DNA from 3 places in the Massilia litorea genome. Region 2 is predicted to be linked to each of the others. Evidence: predicted binding sites of a transcription regulator. Region 2 holds the regulator's gene; each other region holds the start of a gene.
The links. Region 2 encodes LexA, which represses DNA repair genes until DNA is damaged. Its sites were predicted from a motif close to ACTGTATNNNNATACAGT; they were not measured.
Positions count from the first base shown of each region.

Region 1: the regulator LexA is predicted to act here: its motif matches at 1,279-1,296, upstream of LPB04_RS15035 (ATP-dependent helicase).
Region 3: the regulator LexA is predicted to act here: its motif matches at 3,035-3,052, upstream of LPB04_RS11810 (error-prone DNA polymerase).

Region 1 covers NZ_CP062941.1:3,332,218-3,338,365, reverse strand. The annotation lists gene LPB04_RS15035 (ATP-dependent helicase) at 1-1,250, opposite strand, end outside; gene LPB04_RS15030 (hypothetical protein) at 1,692-1,907, opposite strand; gene LPB04_RS15025 (hypothetical protein) at 2,088-2,264, shown strand; gene LPB04_RS15020 (chromate transporter) at 2,330-2,905, shown strand; gene LPB04_RS15015 (chromate transporter) at 2,902-3,486, shown strand; gene fghA (S-formylglutathione hydrolase) at 3,651-4,490, shown strand; gene LPB04_RS15005 (Hsp20/alpha crystallin family protein) at 4,648-5,157, shown strand; gene LPB04_RS15000 (phosphoribosyltransferase) at 5,197-5,904, shown strand; gene LPB04_RS14995 (SRPBCC family protein) at 5,977-6,148, shown strand, end outside.
Region 2 covers NZ_CP062941.1:2,758,026-2,764,173, forward strand. The annotation lists gene purF (amidophosphoribosyltransferase) at 1-275, shown strand, start outside; gene LPB04_RS12280 (cystathionine gamma-synthase family protein) at 291-1,532, shown strand; gene LPB04_RS12285 (tetratricopeptide repeat protein) at 1,540-2,406, shown strand; gene LPB04_RS12290 (SEL1-like repeat protein) at 2,435-3,229, shown strand; gene lexA (transcriptional repressor LexA) at 3,281-3,916, opposite strand; gene rpsF (30S ribosomal protein S6) at 4,148-4,543, shown strand; gene priB (primosomal replication protein N) at 4,574-4,867, shown strand; gene rpsR (30S ribosomal protein S18) at 4,903-5,193, shown strand; gene rplI (50S ribosomal protein L9) at 5,230-5,682, shown strand; gene LPB04_RS12320 (replicative DNA helicase) at 5,799-6,148, shown strand, end outside.
Region 3 covers NZ_CP062941.1:2,647,796-2,653,943, reverse strand. The annotation lists gene LPB04_RS11810 (error-prone DNA polymerase) at 1-3,002, opposite strand, end outside; gene LPB04_RS11805 (hypothetical protein) at 3,196-3,468, shown strand; gene LPB04_RS11800 (Pls/PosA family non-ribosomal peptide synthetase) at 3,586-6,148, shown strand, end outside.

The DNA.
Region 1 (6,148 bases), 570 kb from region 2:
GGGATATTCCGGCGCATCAGTTCGAGCTCCAGCGCCGCGCTATGGCTGGCCGCCCGGAACAGCACGGCCTGGGTCGTCAACTTGATGCCCGCTTCGCGGTGTTCGAGGATGCGGTTGCAGACCCAGCGCGCCTGCTCGGCCTCGTCGGGAATCAGGACCAGCTGCGGCAGGCTGCTGGCGACCTTGTCCGTCCACAGCGTTTTCGCGTGGCGCTCGAGCGCGGCGGCGATCACGGCGTTCGAGGCGTCGAGGATCGGCTGGGTCGAGCGGTAATTGCGGTCGAGCGTAATCACCTGCGCCGGCTGCGAGAACTGGCCCGGGAAGTCGAGGATGTTGCGCACCGTGGCGCCGCGGAAGGAATAGATCGACTGGGCATCGTCGCCGACCACCATCACGCCCTCCCCGCCCGGCTTCATGCCGGTGATGATGGCGGCCTGCAGGCGGTTGGTGTCCTGGTATTCGTCGACCAGCACGTGGTCGAACAGGGAACCGATCTCGGGCCCGAGTTCGGGGTCCGAGGCCATCTCGGCCCAGAACAGCAGCAGATCGTCGTAGTCGAGCACATTCTGCTCCTGCTTGGCGTCGACATAGGCGCCGAACAGGCGTTTCAGCTCCGCTTCCCACTCGCAGCACCAAGGGAAGGTGCTCTGCAGAACCAGGTCGAGCGGTTCGCGCGAATTCACGACCCGCGAATAGATCGACAGACAGGTCCCTTTCAGGGGAAAACGCTTGGCGGTCTGGGTCAGCCCGATCTCGTGGCGTACCAGGCCCATCAGGTCTTCGGAGTCGCCGCGGTCGTGGATCGTGAACGATTCGTCCAGGCCGATGCGCCCGGAAAATTCGCGCAGCAGGCGCGCACCGATGCTGTGGAAGGTGCCGGCCCAGGGCAGCGTCGCGACGCCGCCCGCACTGCCTCCCATGATCCTCTGCAGTACATTGCCGGCGCGCTGGGTCATCTCGTTGGCGGCGCGCCGCGAAAAGGTCAGCAGCAGGATCCGCTGCGGATCGGCGCCGGCCATGATCAGGCGCGCCACCCGGTGCGCAAGGGTATTCGTCTTGCCCGAACCGGCGCCGGCCACGACCAGCAAAGGCCGGCTGGCCGCTGCGCCGATGTCGTGCTCGACCGCCAGGCGCTGCGCGGGATTGAGGCTGGCGAAAGGATCGTCGACAGGGGGTAAAGCGGCCGGCACGGATGCAGCCAAAGGATCGGACGAGTGAGCGGGCACAGCGACGGCGGCGGCAGCGGACATGGAAAACTGACAAGGTGAAGACAACGCAACTGTACATTTGTCCAGTAGCGCTTCGCAAGTGCATTTTGCACTTGCTGCCCGATGCGATGTTGTAAAAAGCGTGCACGAGCGTTGCGCGAAGCTCGCGTGTTACGCGATCCTTTTCTGCTAAGTAGCCGTAACCAAAGAACTTTTCCGGATATCCACAAAGTCTGTGAATAACTTTGTGGAAAAGAAGGGGCTTGACAGGCGGAAAACCCGTCCGCATGCGGGTTTCAACAATTTGCCCGTTCGGCGGGCAGCACCGAATTCACGAAAAATCAATGACTTGCGAGATCATGCGCAGGACCACCGTGAAGATCGGTGAAGATAAAAAAATGCAACTTATGTGTATAAATGCCGGTCACCAGGCGCAACAAACATGCACCTTTGACATCAAAAAGACAGTATTGTGGGAAACTTTCAGGAGCGGGAGCGGCGCCGGTGCGGCTCCAGCAGTACCCGCTCGATGACGTGGACGTCGATATCGCGTGTGCGCAGGTATTCGAATGCGGACATGGTATTGCTGCTGTCCTGGACCGCAATGCCGGCATCGACGATGCGGCGCTGGCGCGCGTCGGTCCGGGATTCGTCTATGACTGCCGATATATCCGTTTGCTCGCTTGGGGATTGCTCCATAGTGACCTCGCCTCACAGGTTGAAGTTTCCTAACGAGTATTCATCAATACAAAAGAATGTCAATGTCAACTTCCTATCGAAAAGTGTAAAAAGTTGAGCGTACGACTTTCTCAAGGGAGCGCCACCGGTACCGGGATCGTCCTAGAATGGCCGTGTTCTCCACCCACTTGCGAGGCACCCATGGCAACGACTCCCGAACCCGACCTGAACCCTGGCGACGAAGCCACCCCGGGCACGCCCGGCGCCGGCGAAGACGTCTGCGAAGCCTGCTCCGGCAGCGGCAAACTGGCCGACGGCAAGCAGTGCCCGCAATGCGGCGGCAGCGGACGCGTCATGCGGGGGATCGGCGGCGGCTGAGCCGAGGACAGGCTGATTCCGGGCGCTTGCGTGACAGAAAGCCGGCTGGGCGCGATAATCGCGGGATGACTTCACCGCCCTCCGCTTTCGAACACCCGCGTCCCGAATCCCTGCTCGACCTGTTCGTCGCCTTTACCGTCCTGGCCCTGCAAGGCTTCGGCGGCGTGCTGGCGGTCGTCCAGCGCGAGCTCGTCGAGCGCAAACGCTGGCTGAGCAACGAAGAGTTCATCGAGGACTGGGCGGTCGCGCAGATCATGCCCGGGCCGAACGTCGTCAACCTGTCGATGATGATCGGCGCCCGCTATTTCGGCCTGCGCGGCGCGCTGACGGCGCTGGCCGGCATGCTGGCCGTACCGCTGGTGCTGATCCTGCTGCTGGCGATCCTGCACGCGCGCTTTGCCGGCAACGCCCAGGTGGCCGGCGCCCTGCGCGGCATGGCGGCGGTCTCGGCCGGCCTGATCGCGGCGACCGGCCTCAAGATGTCGGTGGCGCTCAAGCGCAATCCGGTGCCCCTGCAGTGGTGCGTGGCGATCGGCGCCATCGGCTTCGTGCTCGTCGCCCTGCTGAAATTTCCCCTGGCTTATGTGCTGCTTGCCCTTGGCGGCCTCGGCTGCGTGCTGGCTTACAGGAACCTGCGATGAACGGCGCCATCCACATCACTCTCGCCTGGCATGACTGGCTGAACCTGTTCGCCCACTACATGCTGTTGTCCCTGATGTCGCTCGGCGGTGCGATCTCGACCACTTCTGAGATGCACCGCTTCCTGGTCGAGCAGCATGGCTGGCTGAGCCAGGCCCAGTTCAACGATTCGATCGCGCTGGCCCAGGCCGCGCCGGGCCCGAATGTGCTGTTCGTGGCCCTGATGGGCTGGAATGTCGGCATGAACGCCGGCAGCACCAGCGCCGCCTTTCTCGGCGTGGCGACGACCATGATCGGGATCCTGCTGCCCTCGACCATCTTCACTTACCAGGTCGCGCAATGGGGGCACCGCAACCGCGAGCTGCGCCCGGTGCGCGCCTTCAAGCAGGGCATGGCGCCGGTCGTGATCGCCCTGCTGCTGTCCACCAGCTGGATCCTGGCCAGTTCGGCGGGCGGCAGCGGCTACCACTGGCCGCTCTGGCTGCTGACGCTGTCCAGCTGCCTCGTCATCTGGCGCACGAAACTGCACCTGCTGTGGGTGCTGGGGGCCGGTGCATTATTGGGAGCGCTCGGCTTCGTGTAGGAGCGCCTGACAAAACCGTCAGGGCAAGGCGCGGCCCCGAAGACAGTACGAGGGTACGGCGAGGCGCTGCAACGCGGCCATGGCGATTTTGTCAGGCGCGCCAACGCGATGCGCCCGGTTTGCCGAACTGGCATACTTGCGGTATCGATCATCCGGAGCCTTCCATGCTTACTCTCCTCAGCGAACACGCCTCGTTCGGCGGCGTCCAGCGTTTCTACCAGCACGAATCAAGCGCCATCGGCCTGCCGATGCGGTTCTCGGTCTACCTGCCGCCGGGCGCCGAAGGAAAACACCTGCCGGTGCTGTTCTACCTCGCCGGCCTGACCTGCACCGAAGAGACCTTCGCGATCAAGGGCGGCTTCCAGCGCGTCGCCGCCGAGGAAGGCCTGATCGTGGTCGCGCCCGATACCAGCCCGCGCGGCGCCGGCGTGCCGGGCGAGACCGACAGCTGGGACTTCGGCGTAGGGGCCGGCTTCTACGTCGACGCGACCGAGGAGCCGTGGTCGCGCCACTACCGCATGTACAGCTACATCCTCGAGCTGCGCGAACTGGTGCTGCGCGAATTCGGCGCCGACGCCGAACGCTGCGGCATCTTCGGCCACTCGATGGGCGGCCATGGGGCACTGGTGCTGGCCCTGCGCAAGCCCGAGCTGTTCCGTTCGGTGTCGGCCTTTGCGCCGATCGCCGCCCCGAGCCGCTGCCCCTGGGGCGAAAAAGCCTTCGGCGGCTACCTGGGCCCGGACCGCGCGCGCTGGCGCGCCTGGGACGCCACCGAGCTGGTGGCCGAGGGTCCGGTGCGCTTCCCGCAAGGCATCCTGGTCGACGAGGGCCTGGCCGACAAATTCCTGCCGGACCAGCTCAACCCCGAGGCCTTCGAGGCCGCCTGCAGCGCCGCCGGCCAGCCCCTGACCCTGCGCCGCCACGCCGGCTACGACCACGGTTATTACTTCATCGCCAGCTTCGTCGAAGACCACTTGCGCTTCCACCGCCGCCAGCTCGGCTGACGCTTTCACACGCTCGTTTTGACCGGCGGAACTGCTTTCAGTTCCGCCTGGTTGCACCATTCCTGCCCTCCCGCAAAGCCGCCCCAAAGCGGACTCGCGAAGCCCTTTCGACCCTTGAAAATGCCCTTGCGCTGCCCTATAAAACAGGTGCGGCGCCATGCCGCGCTTGTTCATCCATTATAAAAGGAGGCTTACCATGAATCTCGTCAGGAGAGGCAGTTCGCCCCTGGCGGCCTATCGCCCCGGCACGGTCGAGGACGGGTTTGGCCGCCTCGTCGAAAGCATGTTCGAAGATTTCTTTGCGCCCATGACCGTGGGAGCCGGCCTGCGCCAGGGAGATACCAGCATCCCGCGCCTGGACATGACCGAGAGCGAGCAAGCCTATGAAATTCAGGCCGAAATGCCGGGCGTCGAGAAGGAAGACCTGAAGGTGGCGATCGACCATCAGCGCGTCACCATCGAAGGAGAATGCCGCAAGGCAAACGAGCGGCGCGAGGGCGAAAACGTGGTGTATTCTGAACGTTCAGCACGCAAGTTCATGCGCAGCTTCACCCTGCCTGGCGAAGTCGACGATGCGGCTGCGGAGGCAAAGCTGGAAAACGGGGTGCTGCACCTGACGCTGCCGAAGAAACAGGGCGGCGCAGCGCGGCGGCTTGAAATCCACTGAGCCTGCGGTCGCAATCCACGCATGCCAGCTGCGGCTGGCATGCACGGAATCGGGGTGATCACGATGGCCGAGGTCCGCCGTTTCAAGAACCGCGCGCAGGCCGGCAAATTGCTCGCGAAAGCGCTGGGCGTTTACGCGCACCAGCCTGACGCGGTCGTGCTGGCACTGCCGCGCGGCGGCGTCCCGGTTGCGTTCGCAGTGGCGATGACGCTCGATCTCGAGCTCGACATCCTGCTGGTGCGCAAGCTGGGCCTGCCCTACCAGCCCGAGTACGCCATCGGCGCGGTCGGCAGCGGCGGCGTGCGGGTCTTGCAGCCGGGCGTGCCCGGGCTGCTGGGCGTGACACAGGAACAGGTCGACGCGATCACCGCGCGCGAACTGCTCGAGATCGAACGGCGCACCCGCCTCTACCGGGGCGGGCGCGCGCAGCCGGTGCTGGCCGGCCGGACGGTGATCATCGTCGACGACGGCATCGCCACCGGTTCGACGATGCTGGCCGCGGTGCAGGTGGCGCGCGGGCATGACGCCCGGCGCGTCGTCGTCGCCGCACCGGTCGCCCCGCCCGATACGCTCGCGGCGCTGGAGGCGGTGGCCGACGAAGTGGTCTGCCTGGCAGCACCGCCGCATTTTCGCGCGGTGAGCCAGTGGTACGAGACGTTCGACCAGACGAGCGACGAGGAAGTGCAGGACTTGCTGGCAATGGCCTGGCGCAGCGGGGCAGATCGCACGCCCCGCATGCAACCCTAGAGCGCCCTGGAGCTCGCCTTCGGGTATTCAGGCGCTTTTGGCAACTGAAGCAACCAACAGAAAGGACACAACATGCGACACACCACCACTACCGACAGCAGCATCGAAGCAGGCGATCTGGTCAAGTTGCTGGGCGGAGCCGCCGCAGGCGCCCTGCTGATGTACATGCTCGATCCCGACCGCGGCAGCGCACGACGCGCCACCTCGACCTCGGCGCTGCGCAACGCGGGTACGCGTACCGGCA
Region 2 (6,148 bases):
ACGGCCGCACCGTCGAGGAAGTGTGCGAGGAGATCACCGCCGACCGCCTGGTCTACCAGGATATCGATGCCCTGAAGCGGTCGATCTCGGACGTGAATCCGGCGCTGACCAATTTCGAGGCCTCGTGCTTCGACGGCGTCTATGTGACCGGCGACGTGACCCCGGCCTACCTCGACAACCTGGAGACTGCGCGCCATAACGGCGGCAAGGGTGTCTCGCAGGAAGACGTGGTGCGTACCCAGCTGAACCTGAATCCAGCGGTCCCCGCCGAATAATTCACCTGCACTGCCATGAGCGAAAAAAAACACTACGGTTTCACGACTACGATCCTGCACAACGACCGCCGCAAGGCGATCGAGCAGGGCTCACTGCACAAACCCATCCACACCTCGGTCGCATTCGGCTATAACGATGCGCGCCAGCTAGCGTCCGTATTCCAGGGCAAGGAACCGGGCTTCCGCTACGGTCGCCAGGGCAACCCGACGGTGTCCGCGCTGGAAGACAAGATCACGAAGATGGAAGACGGGGTGTCGTCGCTGTGCTTCGGCACAGGCATGGCGGCCATCGGCGCGCTGTTCCAGGCGCTGCTGCGCGAAGGCGACCACATCGTCTCATCGAGCTTCCTGTTCGGGAACACCAACAGCCTGTGGCAGACGGTGGCGGGGCAGGGCGTCGAGGTCGATTTCGTCGACGCGACCGATGTGGCCAATGTCGAGGCGGTTCTGAAGGAAAATACGCGCTTGGTGTTCGTCGAGACCATCGCGAATCCGCGTACCCAGGTGGCGGACCTGGCCCGTATCGGCGAACTGTGCCGTGCGCGCGGCATCCTGTACGTGGTCGACAACACCATGACCACGCCGTATTTGTTCCGCCCGAAAGCGGTGGGGGCGGGGCTGGTCGTCAATTCGCTGACCAAGTCGATCGCCGGCCATGGCATCGCGCTCGGCGGCGCGCTGACCGACACCGGCCTGTTCGACTGGAGCGCCTTCCCGAATATCGCCGCCAACTTCCGCAAGCAGCCGCCCGCGGCCCAGGGCATGGCCCAGCTGCGCGCGAAGGCCCTGCGCGATTTCGGCGCCGCCCTCGGGCCGGAAGCGGCGCACCACATCGCGGTCGGCGCGGAAACGCTGGCCTTGCGCATGGAGCGCACCTGCGCGAATGCGCTGGCGCTGGCGCAGATGCTCGAAGCCGATGAACGGGTCTCGGCCGTCCACTATCCGGGCCTGCCCTCGCATCCGCAACACGGCCTCAGCACCGAGCTGTTCCGCGCCGCCGGATCGCTGCTCAGCTTCGAGCTGCGCGCGGATATCGATCCTTTCGATTACCTGAACCGCCTGAACCTGGCGATCCCCGCAAGCAACCTCGGCGACACGCGCACGCTGGTGATTCCGGTCGCGCACACGATTTTCTTCGAGATGGGTGCCGAGCGCCGTGCCAGCATGGGCATTGCCGAGTCGCTGATCCGGGTATCGGTGGGCATCGAGGATGCCGACGATTTGCTGGAGGATTTCCGCGTCGCACTGGACGTATGATGTAAAAATGCAACGCATGTGCACGCAGAATGCGTTGCCTTTAAAACATTACGGTTTTATGATCGGCCTACAATATTTCCGACAGGACGATTCCATGCGCCGTTATGTACTCTCCTTACTTTTCGTGTGCCTTAGTGCAAGCGCAGACGATCTCGCTGACGCGAATCGCCTGCTGGCAGCCAAGGATTATGCGAAGGCCCTGCCGCTGTTTACCAAGGCCGCGCGCGCCGGTAATTCCGAAGCCCAATTCCGCCTTGGCGAGATGTACTGGTATGGCGACGGTACGGCGCAAGATCTGAACGCTGCCCGCGAATGGATCGGCAAAGCCGCGGCGGCAGGCGTCCCCGACGCAAAGGAATCGCTGGCTATCCTCGAACGGCGCAAGACCCGCGAGAAGGAAATCGCTTACTGGATGAGCGAATATCGTGGTGAAGAGCTACGCTCGGGAAAATTCGCCTGCCCAGCGCCGGCGATTCCCGTCCTGTCGAAGACCAATGAGGAGATCGAGGCCACCCGCGCAGCTGTTGCAACATGGCAGACCTGCTACAACGGCTTCGTCAGTAACTTCAATTCCGCGATGCCACCGGGCAAAGTGATCCCGCAAGACGTCCTCGACATGATGAGCCCCGCGGAGTTCGAGCGCGTGCGTGCCCATATCGAGCCGACCTACCGCAAGATCATCCTCGATGCCCAAACACAAGCCGACGCGACGTTAGCCCAGCGCGACGCCTGGGAGAAGTCGACCCAGGCATTCGTGAAAGAGGAGAACCTGCGGCGCAAGCGTCAGCTGGAACTGGACACGATTCGGAACGTGCGCGACAACGAGATGCGTTTGCATGGAAGCACGAACACGCGCATCACGACCGGCAAGTGATCCTTTGAGTGGCGGCCCTTCTCGCAGTATGATGGGCCCTGCTCATTTCGTTACCGCCATGAAAAAACTTCTGTACGCTGCCTTCCTGTTTGTCAGCCTTCCCGCTGCTGCCGCCAACGATCTCGCTTCCGCCAACACGCTGTTCGAGCAGAAGCGCTATACGGAAGCCCTGACCTTGTACACCAGGCTGGCAAATGCCGGCAATGCCGATGCACAGCAACACCTGGGCCAGATGTACTGGTACGGCGAAGCCGGCGTCGTGGATGAGGCCAAGGCCCAGGCATGGTTCCGTAAAGCCGCTGCGAAAGGCAATGCGGTGGCGGCCAGCTCGCTCGTCGTCATGCAACAGCGCACGGAACGGCGGGCCGACATCGATTATTGGTTAAGCGGCTACGACGGTAGCGACTTGAAAACCGGGAAATATGCTTGTCCCGCACCGCGCATTCCCGCGATATCGAAGCAGAGCGACGAGATCGATCGCGTATCGGCAGCCATTGCAAGCTGGCAGAGCTGCTACAACGGTTTCGTGGAAAACCTGAATGCAGCCTCGCCGCTGGTAAAGCGCATTCCGGCAGACATCGTGAAGCTGATGAATGCCGCCGAGACGGAGCGCGCTCAAACCCATCTTACCCAGGTGCAGGAGAACCTGTCGGAAGAGGCGAAAGTCGCGGCCAAGCTGGTGCTGGCCGATGTCGCAGCCTGGCGTAGCGCGACAGGGGCCTATGTGAAGGAGCACAACGCCATCATCGAGGGCGGTCCTTCGGCCGAGCGCGCGCGCGACATCGAGGCGCGAAAGCACAACTATAGCCAGGCCAACAAATAACGCCGACGTTAAAAAAGCCGCGCCAGCGGCTTTTTTCATACCCAGCCGCGCTTAATGCCAGCTGCGCATCAATCCCACCGCCAGGCCCTCGAGCGCGAAATCGTCGCCCGGCTCCACGCGGATGACCTTGAAGTCCGGATTTTCCGGCAGCAGTTCGATGGTCTCGCCGGTCTTGCGGTAGCGCTTGACGGTGACGTCTTCGCCGATGCGGGCCACGACGATCTGGCCGTTCTTGGCGCTGTCGATCTTTTTGACGGCGAGGAAGTCGCCATCCATGATGCCGGCGTCGCGCATCGACCAGCCGCGCACCTTCAGCAGGAAATCGGGGCGCGCGCCGAACATGGCGGGGTCGACGTTGTAGGTGGCTTCGACGTGTTCCTGTGCCAGGATCGGCGAGCCCGCGGCGACGCGGCCGACCAGCGGCAGCGACATCAGCAGGGCGGCTGGTACGGTCGGCAGCGGATCGGGCAGGGAAGCGCCGATCAGGCGAATGCCGCGCGAGGTGCCCGAGACGATCTCGATCGCGCCTTTGCGGGCCAGGGCCTGCAGGTGTTCTTCAGCGGCGTTGGCCGATTTGAAGCCCAATTCTTTCGCGATCTCGGCACGGGTCGGCGGGAAGCCGGTGTTGTCGATCGCTTCCTTGATCAGTTCAAGGATCTGTTGTTGCCTTGCAGTGAGCTTGAGCATGGATCTGCCACAGGTTAATGATTCAGACTGTATTTTTGTACAGTATTTCGGCGAATGCAAGGGAAATCCTCATTTTTTAACATTTCCTGTCGAGCAAGGTGTCGCGCCGGGGCGACGCCGGCGGGAGATTGCGCCTTCATGCCATCCGCGTTATAATTGCCGGCTTTCCCTTCCCACACTCGTCTTGACGCCGAGGTGGGCATTTGTTTAAACGTCCTCAAGGAGTGTTGCATGCGTCATTATGAAATCGTTTTTATCGTCCACCCGGACCAAAGCGAGCAAGTCCCGGCGATGATCGAGCGTTACAAGGCCAGCGTCACCGCACGCGGCGGTAACATCCATCGCGTCGAAGACTGGGGCCGTCGTCAGATGGCTTACCAGATCCAGAAGCTGCCGAAGGCACACTACATCTGCATGAACATCGAGTGCGACAACGAGACCCTGGTCGAGCTGGAAACCGCATTCAAGTTCAATGATGCCGTGCTGCGTCACCTGACCGTGAAGATGAAGAAAGCTGAAACCGCTCCATCGCCAATGATGAAGTCGGTCCAGCGCGAAGACGCAGCCAAGAGCCACCGCGCAGAAGCCCCAGCGGCCGCTGCAGCCCCGGCCCCAGCTGCTGCCTAAATTTTTCTTGCCAGGAATCGTGAACTCGCAGTGAACCAGTTACAAGTCGTCGCGACGATTGCTGAACGCGACGTACTGCGCTATACCCCCGCCGGCGTGCCGGTCGTCTCGGCAATCCTGATGCACAGTTCGCAGCAGGTCGAGGCAGGGGTGGACAGGCTGGTCGAGTTCGAAATTGCCGCGTTCGCCGCGGGAGAAATTTCGGGCCGCTTCGCCAGCGCAGAACTGGGCGCCGCACACCAGTTTACGGGATTTTTGGCCAGGAAGAATCGCAACAGTAAAGCCCTGGTGTTTCACATCATTGATTTTAGTGCCGCCGCTTAAGACTAGCGGCCACCTTTTAGATACAGGAGCCTCAAATGGCATTCGGTAAAAAGTTCGACAAAAACAAGGCCAAAGAAAAACTCAAGCGCAAACAGCAGAACCCGCTGTTCAAGCGCAAGAAGTTCTGCCGCTTCACCGCTGCAAACGTGGAACAGGTCGATTACAAAGACGTCGACACCCTGAAGGACTTCGTCCAGGAAAACGGCAAGATCATGCCTGCACGTCTGACCGGCACCAAGGCGCACTACCAGCGCCAGGTCGACACCGCGATCAAGCGCGCACGCTACCTCGCGCTGCTGCCGTACACCGACCTGCACCACGGTTAATCCCGTCGTACAGATCAGAATATCCTGGAGAAAAATATGCAAGTTATCCTTTTGGAAAAAGTTGTTAACGTCGGCAACCTGGGCGACGTGGTCAAGGTCAAGGACGGTTACGCACGTAACTTCCTGATCCCGCAAAAGATGGCCCGCCGCGCCACCGAATCGGCCAAGGCCGAGTTCGAAGCCAAGCGCGCCGAGCTGGAAAAAGCTGCTGCTGAAAAGCTGAACGCTTCGCAAGCCCAAGGCGAAAAGCTGAACGGCATGACCATCAGCATCGCCCAGAAAGCCGGCGTCGACGGTCGTCTGTTCGGTTCGGTCACCAACTTCGACATCGCCGAAGCCCTGAGCAAGCAAGGTTTCGCAGTCGAAAAGGCGCAAGTGCGCCTGCCGACCGGCCCGCTGAAGACCACCGGCGAGCACCCGGTTGCCGTCGCGCTGCACACCGACGTCGTCGTGGAAATCACGATCGCTGTCGTGGGCGAAGCTGCCTAAGCACAGCACGCAGCACGCTGTTGTTTAAAAGAAAAAGCCGGGCTTGCCCGGCTTTTTTATTGCCAGATTCTCCCCAATTATTTCAGCGGTATGACGGAGGAGGTATAATGCCCGCCATGAATACCCCCGCAGATCCGCAGATCGAATCGCTGCGCATTCCCCCGCATTCCATCGAAGCAGAGCAGTCCGTCATCGGCGGCCTGCTGCGCGACAATGCGGCCTGGGACCGCATTGCCGACTTCATGCACGCGGACGACTTTTACCGCTATGACCACCGCATCATCTTCGAACAGATGGTGCGCCTGATTAACAGCGGCAAGCCGGCCGACGTGATCACCGTCTACGAGGCCATGGTCTCGCTCGGCAAGGCCGAGGACGTGGGCGGCCTGCAATACCTGAATGCGATGGCGCAGAACACGCCCTCCGCCGCCAACATCCGCCGCTACGCCGAGATCGTGCGCGACCG
Region 3 (6,148 bases), 110 kb from region 2:
GGCCAGACGATCACGTTGACGTTGCCCGTCTCGTCTTCCAGCGTCAGGAACAGCACGCCCTTCGCCGTCCCGGGCCGCTGGCGCACGGTCACCAGGCCGCAGCCGCGCGCGAGCTGGCCGTCGGCGTATTCGTTCAGCACCGATGAAGGCATGAAGCGCTGCGCCAGCAGCTGTTTTCTCAGCAGCGCGACCGGATGGCGTCCCAACGTGAGCCCTTGCGCGCGGTAGTCGCCGACGATCTCGTCGCCCTCCGAGGGCGCGGCGAGTTGCGGCATTTCTTCCTCCGGCGTGGTCGGGCGCAATAAATCCTTGTCGGGCACGGCGCCGACCGCCTGCCACAAGGCCTCCCTGCGATGGCCGGCGAGCGATCGTAAGGCGTTGGCGCCGGCCAGCACCTGCAGGTCGCCGCGATCCAGTCCTGCCCTCCGCGCCAGGTCGGCCACGCTCTCGAAAGGCCGGATCGCGCGCGCGTCCTCGATGCGGGCCGCCGCCTCGCGGCTCATGCCGCGCTGGAGCGAGAGGCCCAGGCGCACGGCGGGCTGGCGCGTCGTATCGTGGAGTTCCTCCAGCGTCGATTCCCAGCCGCTGATGGCGATGTCGACCGGGCGCACTTCGATGCCGTGACGCTGGGCGTCCTGCACCAGCTGCGAGGGCGAGTAAAAACCCATCGGCTGGCTGTTCAGGAGCGCGCATAAAAACGCCGCCGGCTCATGGCATTTCAGCCAGGAGCTGGCGTAGGCGAGCAAGGCAAAACTGGCCGCGTGCGACTCGGGAAAGCCGTATTCGCCGAAGCCCTGGATCTGGCTGAAAATCGCTTCGGCGAATTCGAGCTCGTAGCCGCGTTCGAGCATGCCGCGCACGATGCGGTCGTAATACTGTTCGAGGCCGCCCTTTCGCTTCCAGGCCGCCATCGCGCGCCGCAGCTGGTCCGCTTCGCCGGGCGAGAAGCCGGCGCCGAGGATCGCGACCTGCATCACCTGCTCCTGGAAGATCGGCACGCCCAGCGTGCGCCCGAGCGCGAGCTTCATCTCCTCGCTCGGATAGCGCACCGGTTCCAGGCCCTGGCGCCGGCGCAGATACGGGTGCACCATGCCGCCCTGGATCGGGCCGGGCCGCACCACCGCCACCTCGATCACGAGGTCATAAAAAACGCGCGGCTTCATGCGCGGCAGCATGCTCATTTGCGCGCGCGATTCGATCTGGAAGACGCCGACCGTGTCGGCCGCGCAGATCATGTCGTAAGTCGCCTTGTCGTCGGGCGGGATGTCCTGCATCTCGAACAGGTTCCCGTGGCGCAGGCTGACCAGTTCCAGCGCCCGCCGCAGCATCGACAGCATGCCGAGCGCCAGCACGTCGACCTTCATCAGGCCGAGTTCCTCGAGGTCGTTCTTGTCCCACTGGATGACGCTGCGGTCGGCCATGGCCGCGTTCTCGATCGGCACCAGCCGGGAGAGCTTGCCCTGCGCGATGACGAAGCCGCCCGGGTGCTGCGACAGGTGGCGCGGGAAGTTCAGCAACTGCGTGGCCAGGGTCGCCCACTGGCGCGACAGCGGCGCTTCCGGATCGAGGCCGGATTCGGCCAGGCGATTCAGCAGGTCGGCCTTGTTGTCGAACCAGCGGTGGCTTTTACAGACCTTTTCGATGATGCCGAGATCGACCCCGAGCGCGCGGCCGCTGTCGCGCAGCGCGCTTTTCGGGCGGTAGCTGATCACGACCGCCGCCAGCGCGGCGCGGGTGCGTCCGTACTTGTTGTAGATGTACTGGATCACCTCCTCGCGGCGCTGGTGCTCGAAGTCGACGTCGATATCCGGCGGCTCGTTACGCTCCTTCGAAATGAACCTTTCAAATAAGAGATTCGCGCGCGCCGGATCGACCTCGGTGATGCCGAGGCAGTAGCAGACGGCCGAATTGGCGGCCGAGCCGCGCCCCTGGCACAGGATGTTGTTCGAGCGCGCGAAGTGGACGATGTCGTAGACGGTGAGGAAGTAGTGTTCGTAGCCCATCTCGCCGATCAAACCCAGCTCGTGCTCGATCTGGGCCTGCACCCTGGCCGGGATCCCTTCCCTGAAACGCCGGTGGGCACCGATATAGGTTTCGGCGCGCAGGAAGCTCGATGCCGTGTGCCCTTTCGGCACCACTTCGTTCGGGTATTCGTAGCGCAGTTCGTCGAGCGAGAAGCTACACAGGGAAGCGATACGCAGTGTCTCATCGAGCGCTTCGCGCGAATAGATGTTCGCCAGGCGCAGGCGCGCGCGCAGGTGCTGCTCGGCGTTCTGCGCCAGGCCATAGCCGCATTCGGCCACGGGCTTGTTCAGGCGCGTGGCGGTGAGCGTGTCCTGCAGCGGCTTGCGTGAACGGACGTGCATGACGACGTGGCCCAGCGCCACGATCGGCAACCGGTGCTGCCAGCCGACTTCCTCGATCGTGACCCGGTGCGCATCGTCGAAGGCGCGGTGCAGCAGCACCAGGCCGAGCCAGGCGCGATTCGGGAAGTGTTTTGCCACCCACGCGGCCTGCCCGTGCAGGCGGTCGACGTCCTTGGGCTCGTGGCCGGGATAGTGCGGCAGCAGGATCGCCAGGCAGTCCGGCATGCCTTTCAGGTGCGCGAATTCCGGTGGCGGATCGGCGATGTCGTCGGGCGTGAGGAAATAGGTCCCCTTCTCGCTGCGCGTACGTCCCAGCGTGATGAACTCGGACAGGTTGCCGTAACCGTTGCGGTTCTGCGCCAGCAGGATCAGCGACAGGGCCGGGTCGCCCCCTGGGTGGCGCAGGTGAAAATGGGCGCCGACGATGAAGGGCATGCCCGCCTTCTTCGCTTCGGCATGCGCCCGCACCACGCCGGCCAGCGAACATTCGTCGGTCAGCGCCAGCGCCGCATAGCCAAGGCGCACAGCCCGCTCCACCAGTTCCTCGGCGTGCGAGGCGCCTTGCAGGAAGCTGAAATTCGACAGGCAAAACAGCTCGGCGTAGTCGGGTAGATGAGCGGGCGGCGCAGATGACATCGGCAAGTCGGATTCTTGTGAGTTCACAAACTACTGTATAAAAACACAGTATAACCGACGAGGTCAACTTGGCAATAATTTCCGTGCGAATACTAAAAGGTCCTTGCACGGTGTTCAACTGGGACATTTTGCCCCAATGCACGGCGATTGCTTTTGAGTAAAATGATCAGCACCTGCGGCGACGCCACCTTGCATGGCAGTCGCCGAGGTTCTCTTCTCTCATCTGCATCAGGCTCACATCATGGATTGGTTCCCTATCGTCGCCGGTACGTTCAAGGTCATCGTGCCATGCACGGGCATGTTCTTTGCCATCAAGTGGCCTTACGAACAAGGGAAGAAGGGGAAGGAGATGGACAAGCGTGCGGTGCTGCGCGCGGCCGGCAAGGTTGTCGCAGTCTCCGCGCTGGCGCTCCCTGGCGTGGGCTCGTCACCGTCTTCCTCGTCAGGAAGTTCGGTTTGGTCATGACTTGAGTGATTCCTCGGCGGGCCATTCAAGGCAAGCGCCCCTGCAAGCGGCGTGGCGCTCCGGATTTTTGCGTACAACGGCCTTGCTTAAATCCAACTTCAGCCCTATCTGGCCTCGATGAACAACCCCATACCCGCAACGCGGCACCCCGACGTCCTGTACGGCCCCCACCAGCCCGAGTTGCTGCGCAACGAAATCCTGGCTGACCTGCTGGAAGCCAGCGCGCGGCGCGCGCCGCACCAGTGGGCCTTCGTCTCCGGCGCACGCCGGCTCAGCTACCGCGAACTCGACGAGCAGGCCAGCCTGGCCGCGTCGCGCCTGATCGACTCAGGCATCGGGCCGGGCGATATCGTCGGCCTGTGGATGCCGCGAGGGATCGAACTGTTGATCATGCAGGCCGCAATCGCCAAAACCGGGGCCGCCTGGCTACCGGTCGACGAAGACACGCCGGCCGAGCGCCTGCTGGTATGCATGCTTGATGCCGGTTCGCCGGCGCTGGTTACGAGCGAACAGATGCGCGAGCGGGCCGGCAGCGGCCTCGGCTGTGATTCCCAAGCCATCCACATGGCCGAGGACCTGTTGCTGCCCGCAGCGGACGGATACGTGTTGAAGCGCCGCGGCGTGGTCCCGGGAAGCGCCCCGGCCTATGTGATCTACACGTCGGGCTCGACGGGCAAGCCGAAAGGCATCCTGATCGACCAGCGCAGCATCTGCCACTTTCTGCGCAGCGAGAACGAAGTGCTGGGCGTGCGTGCCGACGACTGCGTCTACCAGGGCTTCTCGGTCGCCTTCGACATGTCCTTCGAAGAGATCTGGATTTCCTACCTGGCCGGCGCCACGCTCTGGCTCGGGCCCAAGGAAACCGCAGGCGATCCGGAAGCGCTACCGCGCCTGCTGGCGGAAAACGGCGTCACCGTGCTGCATGCGGTGCCGACCTTGCTGTCCCTGTTCGCCGACGACGTGCCCGGCCTGCGCATCATTAACCTGGGCGGCGAGATGTGCCCGGAAGCGGTGGTGGAGCGTTTCTCGAAGCCCGGCCGCATCATGTTCAATACCTATGGCCCGACCGAAGCGACGGTCTCGGCCAGCCTGGCGCGCATGGAACCGGGGCGCTCGATCACCATCGGCGAACCGCTGCCGAACTACGGCCTGCTGGTGATCTCGACCGAGACCGACAAGGGCCTGCGGATCCTGCCGCGCGGCGAAACCGGGGAACTGTGCATCACCGGTCCCGGCCTGTCCGCAGGCTACCTGGGGCGCCCCGACCTCACTGCCGAAAAATTCCTGCCCAACCCATGGGCCTCCGGCAGCCACGACGATCGCCTGTACCGCACCGGCGACCTGGCGCGCATCGAGCCGGACGGCCAGGTGGTATGCCTGGGCCGTACCGACGACCAGGTCAAGATCCGCGGTTTTCGCGTCGAACTGGGCGAGATCGAAGCCGTGCTGGCCCAGCAGGAAGGCGTCGGCACGACCGCCGTATTGCTGCGCAAGGACGAGGGCATCGACCACCTCGTCGCCTATCTGGTGCCGGCCCAGGGGGCGACCGGCGAGCAGCTGGCGTCCGCCACGCTGCGCAAGGCACTGTCCGGCCGCCTGCCGCCGTATATGGTGCCGAGCCAATTCGAAGTCCTGGCTGTCATGCCGCGCCTGACCTCGGGCAAAATCGACCGCAAGGCCCTCAAGGCCATGGCCCTGAGCACGCCGCTGCCGGGCGACCCGGCCGGATCGGACACGCCGGAAACACCGGGAGAGCAAGCCTTGTTCGCGGCCCTGGCCCAGCTGTTCCCGGGCCAGGCGATCCGGCGCGAGCAGGACTTCTTCTCCGACCTGGGCGGCCACTCCTTTTTTGCCGCACGCCTGGCAACCGCCCTGCGCCGGGACCCGCGCTTTGCCCACCTGACGGTGCGCGACATCTACGAGCAGCGCCGGATTGGCGCGATCGCGTCGAGCCTCGATCAGGGCGCGGGAACGGCGGCGGAGGAACCCGACTGGGCCCCGCCGCCGGCGGCGCGCCGCTGGCTGTGCGGCCTGGCCCAGCTGGCGACCGTGCCGGTGCTCGTGACGCTGCGGATGGCGCAGTGGCTGGCGCCCTTCTTCACTTACCACTACATGACCGGCGACGCGGGCGACAGGATCCCGCGCGCGATCGCGGCGGCGATCGGCGTGTTCCTCCTGGCGACGATCATGGAGTTCGCGTTTGCGATCGGCGGCAAATGGCTGGTTGCCGGCCGCCTCAAGCCGGGTTCGTATCCGCTGTGGGGCAGGACCTACTTCCGCTGGTGGCTGGGCGACCGCCTGATCGAGGCGGCGCCGACTTACCTGCTGGCCGGGTCCTCACTGTATACATGGTGGCTGCGCCTGCTGGGCGCGAAGATCGGCCGCGACGCCGTGATCGGCTCGATGATGGTACGCGTGCCGGAACTGCTGCATGTCGGCGACAATGTCAGCATCGGCAATGCCGTCAATGTCGAGAACGCGCGCGTCGAGCGCGGCCGCCTGCTGCTGGGCACTGTCGTGCTCGAGGACGACGCCTTCGTCTCGTCGTACGCCCTCCTGGAGGGAAACACGCGCGTGGAGCGGCGCGGCCACCTCGAGGGCCAGTCGGCGCTGCAGGACGGGGCGGTGGTGCCCGCGAACCGCGTCTGGAACGGCTCGCCCGCACGCGACGCCGGCGCCT